3 regions of the Lysinibacillus sp. FW12 genome follow, and region 2 is predicted to be linked to each of the others. Evidence: riboswitches for the same ligand, from Rfam matches in the RefSeq annotation. Region 2 holds a riboswitch; each other region holds the start of a gene.
What was found. Region 2 has a riboswitch for lysine ahead of SJW71_RS23015 (amino acid permease). Riboswitches for the same ligand answer to the same signal wherever they lie in the genome.

Region 1 (3,289 bases), 2.0 Mb from region 2:
GATTCATCCCAATCGCTGATGCTGCCTCGTATTGACCATTATCAATCGATACAATCCCACCACGCACAATCTCTGCCATGTATGCCCCTGTATTAAGAGAAACGACTAAAATACCTGCTGTGATAAAATGCATGTCAATTCCAAACGCGATATCTAATCCGTAGTAGACAACCATAGCCTGTACAATCATTGGTGTACCACGGAAAAATTCAACATAGCATGTTAGGATAAAATTAATAAGCTTCAGGCTATAAAATTTTATTCCTTTTTTACGAACTGGAATCGTATGCATAATTCCGATGAAAAATCCGATGAATGCACCAATAATTGTACTAATAATCGAAATCAGTAACGTATAATACGCACCTCGTAAAAACATTTGCCAGTTGTTTTCAATAATTGAAATTATCCATTCAAGACTCATGATGTTCCTCCTTACAATGTCATGTTGCTTGCTTATCTTTTTCGTGTCCTAGCTCTTTCTACCATTCTATGATTTGTCACGCTAGGACATTATCATTATGTAGAGAGGTTCTCATTTTGATAATGATGAAATGATCATGCACGGACCAGCAACTAGTCCGTGCCTTGTCATTATTGTGCTGCTGGTTGATTCTTAATCGCTTCTTCCATAATGGCTTGACGATCGTCCTCTGTAATACCTTTTAATATTTCGTTAATTTTTTCACGATTTGCATCTTCTTTGCGTAAACCTACAGCAATTGAAGTGTTAGAAAGATCTGTATCAAAGCCTTCTTCAAATGCAACATATGTGAACTTATCGTTCGCTGCTGCAGCGGAAATTCCTTCTGGACGTTCTGCTACATAACCATCAATTTTGCCAGCCTCTAAAGCGACACGCATTGCCGGGAAGCTTTCCATAGCAGTTTGTTTGTCTACACCTTTAATTTGATCAATAACTGTGTAGTTCGATGTATTTAATTGGGATGTAATTTTTGCACCAGAGAAATCTTGAATTGATTTTGCCCCTTCATATTTGCTACCCTTTTTAATCACCATTACGAAATCCGACGTGTAGTAGTTTTCAGTAAAGTCGATTGTTTTCTTACGTTCTTCTGTTGGTGACATACCCGCAATGATTGCATCAATTTTGTTTGATTGTAGCGCTGGAACTAAGCCGTCCCATTCCATTTTTACGATAACTAGCTCTTTGCCTAAGCCTTCAGCGATTTTTTTCGCCATTTGTACATCATAGCCGCCTGCATACTCTGCATTATCAGCAATTTTTACCGCGCCATTAGCATCGTCCTGCTGTGTCCAGTTGAATGGTGGGTAGCCAGCCTCCATTCCAATGCGGAATTCACCGCCGCCTTCTTCCTTGTCCGCGCCAGCATCACCTGAACCGCCGTCTTTTTTGTCGCTAGTGCCACATGCAGCTAGCACAATTGCTGTCATGATAGAGATCATTACTAACAACCATTTTCTTTTCATGAAAAACTCCCCTTTTCTGTAAAAAAATAAGACAACTGTACTAAAAAAGACCTAAGTTTATTGAACTTAGGTCTTACCTTTTATGACAGTTGCCCAAATCCTCACTATTATTTCCATATTTCCGAGATAGCACAACCTAGTAAACCTGGAAATCAATTTACTAGGACAGTCCTGCACTTATTCACTGCAGACCCAGCATAAAAGTACGAGCTCCTTTTATACTTCGGCGATATTTCCTTCTTCATTGCGTCTTCGCTTGCTTGTACTCAACAATGAACTAATAAATACCGCGCCTCTACCTCACTGGTAACATTCGTGAGGTTTGTTTATTTAATTGATATTTAGATACTACTATAAAACTAATATGTTCGTCAAGACGATTTTAACATTTTTCTGACTAATGACAATATTAGGTTATTATGCGTTCTCTATCCATTTTAAATCATTGAGCTTTCGTCAATATTTCTGAAAATTACAACACATTTTTATTATAGAGTATGTTTTCTATGTGAGAAAAGTTGTGTTTATTTCTTTTTTGCTCCTCTATACGATATAACATTAGTACTCTTTCAAAAATAGAATCGGTCGAAAGATTTCATTATGCACAAAAAAACCCTGCTGAACATTGTTCGCAGGGTTTAATGGTATTATGAATTTAATAATAAATCTTCTGGGTTTTCAATTAATTCTTTAACTGTTTTTAAGAATCCTACTGAATCTTTTCCATCGATGATACGGTGATCGTAAGAAAGTGCTACATACATCATTGGACGGATTTGAACTTCCCCATTTACAGCAACTGGACGGTTAACAATAGAGTGCATACCTAAAATACCAGCTTGAGTACCGTTCATAATTGGTGTTGACATTAATGAACCGAATACACCACCGTTTGTGATTGTGAATGATCCACCAGCCATATCATTTAAGCCTAATTTTTTATCACGAGCTTTTGTCGCTAAGTTAGCGATATCTTTTTCGATTTCAGCGAAGTTTTTGCTGTTTGCATCACGTACAACTGGTACTACTAAACCTTCTTCAGTTGATACAGCGATACCGATATCGAAGAAGTTATTTAAATGAATTTCATCGCCAACGATTTGAGCGTTTACGTATGGGTATTTTTTCAGTGCTGCAACAACAGCTTTTGTGAAGAATGACATGAAACCAAGTTTGATGTCGTTTGCTTTCACAAACTCTTCTTGTTTACGTTTACGAAGTGCCATGATGTTTGTCATGTCAATTTCGTTGAATGTTGTTAACATAGCTGTTGATTGTTTAACTTCTAATAAACGTTTTGCAATTGTTTGACGACGACGGCTCATTTTTTCAATTGTTACACGATCAGAATTAGCTGCTGGTGTGAATACAACTGGGCCACCTGTAGTTGCTACTGGTGTAGGTGCTACTGCTGCCGCTGGTGCAGTTCCGTGTGCTGCTACATCTTGTACACGTACGCGACCTTGTGGATCTACTGGAGATACTGCTGCAAGGTCAATACCTTTTTCACGTGCAAGACGACGTGCTGCTGGAGATGCGATAACACGCTCACCAGAAGTTTCTTCTACTACTGGAGCTGCTGCCGCTGGTGCAGGTGCTGCTTGTGGTGCTGCTGGAGCTGGAGCTGCTTCAGCTGGAGCCGCTGCTGGTGCAGGTGCTGCGCCTTCGCCTGCTTCTACTACTGCGATAACTTGACCAACTAGTACAGTATCGCCTTCTTCAGCTAAAATTTGTGTTAATACACCTGCTTCTTCAGAAATGATTTCAGCGTTTACTTTATCTGTTTCAAGTTCAACGATGAATTCACCTTTTTCAACGCGATCGCCCACTTTTTTAA
Region 2 (3,289 bases):
AAAACTCGCTGGCGATTTGTTACAAGCAATTTTAAAATGGCAAATTCCTTAGATGTTAGTTTCACTTCTTGTCCATCTTTATCTACAGAAAAGTTAATCATATTTATCGTTAAATTATCGATCACTACTACATCTTGTTTGTTATCCACTTGACTAGAATATTTGGTTGCTCGTCTAATAACGGCTTTTACGCGAGCAGAAAACTCTAGCATAGAAAATGGTTTAGCAATATAATCATCTGCACCTAAGCCTAACCCTAAAGCTTTATCTACATCACTATCCTTTGCTGACATAATGATGATAGGAAGCGCTGCTTGTTCTCGAATTATTTTTAGTACTTCTAATCCATTAAGTTTAGGAATCATAATATCTAAGATAACTAAATCAAATGAATGGTTTAAACAATACTGTAATGCCTCTTCTCCATTCTTTGCAGTTGTAACACCGAAGCCTTCCAATAGTAAAAAGTTTTCTACCATTTCACGAATAGCCTCATCATCTTCAACTAGTAAAATATGTTTTTGCATTTTCATGCACCTCTTCCTAACTAAAAAGCCATTAGTATGACTTTCCACATCTATAGTATATTACCATATATATGATATAGATTAAGAAATAAATTTAACGCCCAAATATAAAAAAGCCGTCCTATCAACCGTCATACAACGGTATACAGAACAGCTTTTCTATTTAATCCTCCACTTTTAAATCACACTCATTAAGTGGAAGCATTTTTGTTTTATGTTTAATTTTATAGCCTAACCATAATAGTAAGAAAAATGGAATTCCAATATAAGAAACTAGAATACCGTACCAATCGATTTTGTCTCCTGTAAAGGCTGTGTAATTTTGTCCAATGACCACAATCATACAAACTGTAAAGGCGAATAGTGGTCCGAATGGATACAATTTTGCTTTATAAGGTAATAGCTTTGGATCTAAGCCCTGTGCGTCGAATGCACGACGGAAACGATAATGACTAAATGCAATGCCTAGCCATGCAATAAAGCCAGACATTCCAGAGGCATTTAATAGCCAGATATACACCACACCGTCACCGAAAAATGACGCTAAAAATGCTAAACAGCCTACAGCTAATGTTGCTAGTAGCGCGTAAATTGGAATACCACGGCGACTAAGCTTTGTAAAGATTTTAGGCGCATGACCATCCACCGCTAATTGCCATAACATACGAGATGATGCATAAAGCCCTGAGTTACCTGCTGATAGCATAGCCGTTAAAATAATAGCGTTCATTAACGACGCAGCAAAGGCGATACCTAAGCGATCAAACACTAATGTAAATGGTGATACTGCAATATCTTCTGATAATAAGCGCTCATCTGTGAAAGGAATCAGCATTCCTATTGCACCAATTGCTAAAATATAGAATAAAAGAATACGCCAGAATACGGATTTTACAGCTTTCGGAATATTTTTACCTGGATCATCAGTTTCACCAGCTGTTATACCTAGAAGCTCTGTTCCTTGGAATGAAAACCCTGCAGCCAGGAAAATACCAAAGGTAGCAAGGAAGCCCCCATGGAATGGCCCATCACTAATAAAGAAATTTGTGAAGCCTACAGGTGCCTGACCACCTAAAATACCAAAAATCATTAATAAACTAATAATAATAAAAACAATGACCGTTGCTACTTTAATCATAGCAAACCAATATTCACTTTCACCATAGCTCTTTACAGAAAGTAAATTAAACGTTAGCACAACAGCAATAAATAATACTGTCCAAAGTGCTGATGAGCTATCTGGGAACCAATATTTCATTATTAAAGACACTGCTGCAATTTCTGCTGCAATCGTAATTGCCCAGTTATACCAATAGTTCCAACCTAAAGCGAAGCCTAGTGCTGGATCTACGAATTTTGTTGCATACGTACTAAATGAACCTGATGATGGCATATAAGCAGCCATCTCTCCTAAGCTCGTCATTAGGAAGTACACCATAACACCAATTAAGGCATAGGCAAGCAATGCGCCTCCTGGCCCTGCTTGTGCAATGGCACCACCACTAGCTAAAAATAGCCCCGTACCAATTGTACCGCCTAAAGAAATCATTGTAATATGACGGCTTTTTAATTCTTTTTTCAGCTTTGGTTCGTTATGACCGAGCTGATTTACTTTTATTTCACTCACGATATAGCTTCCTTCCTATTTATGAGGCAAAAAAATGCCATCACATGAACAATGTGATGGCTAAGTTAATCCTCAGTTTTTCCTAAATGATAGCTCAACACGTTGTACAAACGTGACAGTTCTGTTCCTTTCGGAGACAGCCCCAGCATGAGGTTTTCAAGTCCCCTCACACTTCGGCAATATTTCCTTTCAGCTAATCTCATCAATGCTTGTCATTTCAATTAGCATACTTATAAATATCGCGACCTCTACCTCAATACAAACATGAGGCATATAATTATTAAATTTATGATGATTATTATACTAACATAAGACCATAGACATTTCAACAACACGGAAAATGTTCTGTATTTTATGAATCTTCTACTATTTTTAATAGTGTGATAAAGTGTTATAGTAGTTCAATTAGAATGGTTAATAACAGGGGGGAGTTATTTTGACTACAAATGATCATTCCGCTAGTTATCCAAGTAAAAAAATTAGCTGGAAAGGAACAACATTACTTTTAGTCTTTGGGGTTATTTTTATTGCCTCTACATTACGAATGCCATTAACTGTTGTTGGTCCAATCATATCCTTTATCCGTGATGATCTTGGTATCTCTAATGTATTAGCAGGCTTTCTAACAACTATTCCATTGCTTGCTTTTGCCATCATATCGCCTTTTGCACCTATCGTAGCACGCAAACTAGGGCTTGAGCTTACTTTATTTTTATCCACTATTCTATTGGCCTTAGGGATAGTTCTACGCTCACTTGGAACAACAGGATTACTTATATTTGGTACTATGCTAATTGGCGTAGCAATATCTTTCGGAAATGTACTAATTCCAGGATTACTAAAATTGAAATTTCCATACCATGTAGGCTTACTGATGGCCTTCTTCACCATGTCCATGAATTTAACTGCTGGCCTTGGCGCAGGTATTAGCTATCCAATAGCTAATTCATCATTAGGCTGGCAAGGGGCTTTGGCCATTGCTCTTGTACTTGTTGTCGTTACGATTTTAATTTGGATACCTCAATTAAAATCAAATAAACCTGAACCAACTACCTCATCTAAAAAGTCAGGTCCACCACTATGGAAATCACCTGTTACGTGGGCCGTCACAGGCGCAATGGGTTTACAGTCTTTA
Region 3 (3,289 bases), 1.5 Mb from region 2:
TTGGGCGTTTCTATGAGAAACCAGAGCATATAAAGCCAAAAGAAGTTTTTATTCCACAAGCCATTGATGCAGCCATTTTAACGGAATTATTAGAGATCAAAGTACTCACACCAAAACGAGGACAGAAAAAGGAATTGGTAGATTTAGCAACCAAAAATGCTGAAATAGCTGTGGCAGCTAAATTCCAGCTGATTGAACGACAAGAAGAACGTACAATTGGTGCTTGTGAGGTTCTTGGTGAGGCAATGGGTATAACGACGCCATTACGAATCGAAGCTTTTGATAATAGTCATATGCATGGCACGGATGCCGTCTCTGCTATGGTTGTTTTCATTGATGGAAAGCCTGCAAGAAAGGAATATCGTAAGTACAAAACGCGTTCAGCAGCCAAGCATGATGATTATGGCGCTATGCAGGAGGTCATCCGTCGTCGTTATACGAGGGTTTTAAAAGAGGGTTTACCATTACCAGATTTAGTCCTCATTGATGGAGGAAAAGGGCAAATGGAAGTAGCTCGTGAAGTATTAGAAGATGAACTAGGGCTTGTTATACCAATTGCGGGTTTAGCAAAGGATGACAAGCATAATACATCGCAGCTATTGTTTGGTGATCCGCCAGAAGTGATCGCCTTAAAGCGTACAAGTGATGGTTTTTATTTGTTACAACGAATTCAAGATGAAGTCCATCGCTTTGCTATTACGTTCTTGCGTCAACAGCATGAGAAGCATGCTATTCAATCTGTCCTTGATCAAATCGAAGGGATAGGACCTAAACGTAAGCAACAGTTGCTTAAACATTTTGGGTCAGTCAAAAAAATTCGAGAGGCGAGCGAACTAGCTTTACAGGAGGCTGGGATGCCTGCTAAGTTAGCAAGCCAAATTTACTCCTATTTTCAGCAAGAATCGTTGTCAAAGGAATAGACATGTGCTAAGGTTGTAAATAACATTGTTGTTCAATGTTAAACAGCCCTTTGGACGGCTAGTTAGTGGACGCCAGGGCTAATAAATTTAATACTTCACTTTTAAGGTGATGATAGAGGTGCAAGATTCAAGAATAGCACAATGGAGGATGAACAAGTCCAGAGACATTGTGTGAAAGGGGAGCTTGCCGAAGTACAGCATTGTTGTTTCCTTTGTTGTACTGGTTTTGCATTTAAGAAATGTAAGACTGTCGATTCTAAACGTTTCGGAGAGCTATCACACATGCGCAAGTTACGATTATTGTACATGTTATAAGCAGCTTTCACGTTATGTGGAAGTTGCTTTTTTAGTTTTCTAGAGACTGTTTTTACACTTCGAAGTTAAGTGAAATACGCAGACTGGAAAGGGGAACAAAAAAATGGCTAGAATTGTGATGAAGTTTGGAGGAGCTACATTAGCATCAACGGGCCACATCCAAGAAATGGCTCGAAAAGCTATTGCTGAGAAGGATAAAGGGTTTGATGTAGTAGTGGTAGTAGCGGCAATGGGACAAACTGCAAAAGACGTAAAGATGATGGTGAAGCGTTTCACTGACGATGTGTCAAAGCGAGAATTAGCTGCAGTGATGTCCACATGTACTCAATTATCTAGCTCTTTATTTGCTATTGCATTACAAGAAGCAGGCTATAAGGCAGTGTCATTAACTGGATGGCAGGCAGGTATTCATACGGATCGTATGTATCGACATGCACGTATAGACAATATAGATGTCCATCGTATTGAAGAACATTTTGAACAAGGCCAAATTGTAGTCATTGCTGGAGAACAGGGTGTTGACGACGATTATAATATAACAACTCTTGGAAAGGGTGGAGCGGAAACAACAGCTGTAGCTCTTGCCATAGGTTTAGAGGCAGAGAGAGTTGATATATATAGCAATGTGGATGGTGTTTATACAGCCGATCCACGCTATGTTACAAATGCCCAAAAGCTACAGGAAATTTCTTACGATGAAATGTTGGAACTATCCAATTTAGGTTCACATGTTATACATCCACGGGCAGTAGAGTTAGCGAAGAAGTTTCAATTACCAGTTATCATCCGCTCTAGTTCAGTAGAGTCGGTAGGTACTTTATTGAAGGAGGAAGTGGAAATGGAGAAAAATTTAGTAGTTCGCGGTGTAGCTTTTGAAGCAGATATTATTCGGTTAACAGTTGGGTATGATGCCTATAGCGAAGGTTCATTAGCCGATATGTTTACCATCCTAGCAGAAAATCGGATCAATGTAGATATTATTGTTCAAGCGATTATTGATGGATTAAAGCCGACTGTATCTTTTTCCATTTTAAAAGAGGAATTTGCGGAAGCATTGCGGGTTCTAGAAGATAGCAAAGTATCACTTGGCTTTAGCTTTGCTGACTTCGAAATAGGGTTAGCGAAAGTTTCCATTATTGGTTCAGGTATGGCGTCTAATCCTGGTGTTGCTGCCCGTATGTTTGATCGATTACGCCATGAAAACATTCCCGTAAAAATGGTTAGCACATCTGAAATAAAAGTATCAGTTGTCGTACCACAGGATGGTATGATCCGTGCAGCAAATGCATTACATGATGAATTTAATTTAGAGCAAGCACTTTATATATAATAATAGAAGAAACAGCATTTTATGTAATTGTTCGAAATGATAGGAAGAAAAAAGGATTGTCATCCCATATAAGGGAGGCAATCCTTTTCATTACTCTGTAGGGATGGTATTCATAATACGTTCCTTAACATCCCATTTGACTGTAAACATGACATGGTGTTGCTTTTCTCGTTTTTCTTCATAGCATTCTGTAAGATAGCCTTTAGCTAATTGAATTTGTTCAGCTATAAATCCCGCCTCAAGTCTAAAGCTACGTTGTTTGATTTGTAATATTTCTGGGTCATTAGTCAATTCGAAAATGCGACCATCCTTTGATTCTTTTAATAACGCTAATGTACCCCAACAGGCATCTGCGAAAAATGCGATAAGTTCGTCTTGACTTTTACATGGAAACTTACGTGCAAGCTCTTTACCTGCCCAATAAAGGACATCATCTTCATGTTTACCAAGTATAGAAGATAGAATATGATCGCGAATGATCTCATAACCAAATGATGAGATTGTAGGAGATGGAGTGTTTAACATTGTTATCCTTCTTTCTTAGAATATTCTTAAAATTTGGCGGTAATAAAGTAATGATAGATTTTTCGAGAAAAAACGACGCATCATGTACTATATTAGTTCTTTAATAAGCTCTATGAAAAACTCCGAGTTGCCTTGACGCTCGTAGCTCTTGAGAGTACAATAAACATGTCATAATATTGTACCATGATGAAATACACAG

Region 1: it holds a riboswitch for lysine, as region 2 does, so the genes downstream of both, SJW71_RS12530 (transporter substrate-binding domain-containing protein) here and SJW71_RS23015 (amino acid permease) in region 2, are expected to answer to the same signal.
Region 3: it holds a riboswitch for lysine, as region 2 does, so the genes downstream of both, SJW71_RS07020 (aspartate kinase) here and SJW71_RS23015 (amino acid permease) in region 2, are expected to answer to the same signal.

The regions. Positions count from the first base shown of each region.
Region 1 is NZ_CP139094.1:2,443,988-2,447,276, forward strand. Features, by position in the region: gene SJW71_RS12525 (amino acid ABC transporter permease) at 1-424, opposite strand, end outside; gene SJW71_RS12530 (transporter substrate-binding domain-containing protein) at 595-1,452, opposite strand; lysine riboswitch at 1,572-1,758, opposite strand; gene odhB (2-oxoglutarate dehydrogenase complex dihydrolipoyllysine-residue succinyltransferase) at 2,100-3,289, opposite strand, start outside.
Region 2 is NZ_CP139094.1:4,492,108-4,495,396, forward strand. Features, by position in the region: gene SJW71_RS23010 (response regulator transcription factor) at 1-527, opposite strand, end outside; gene SJW71_RS23015 (amino acid permease) at 691-2,154, opposite strand; lysine riboswitch at 2,237-2,413, opposite strand; gene SJW71_RS23020 (CynX/NimT family MFS transporter) at 2,591-3,289, shown strand, end outside.
Region 3 is NZ_CP139094.1:1,382,027-1,385,315, forward strand. Features, by position in the region: gene uvrC (excinuclease ABC subunit UvrC) at 1-920, shown strand, start outside; lysine riboswitch at 1,026-1,204, shown strand; gene SJW71_RS07020 (aspartate kinase) at 1,339-2,565, shown strand; gene SJW71_RS07025 (YslB family protein) at 2,656-3,090, opposite strand.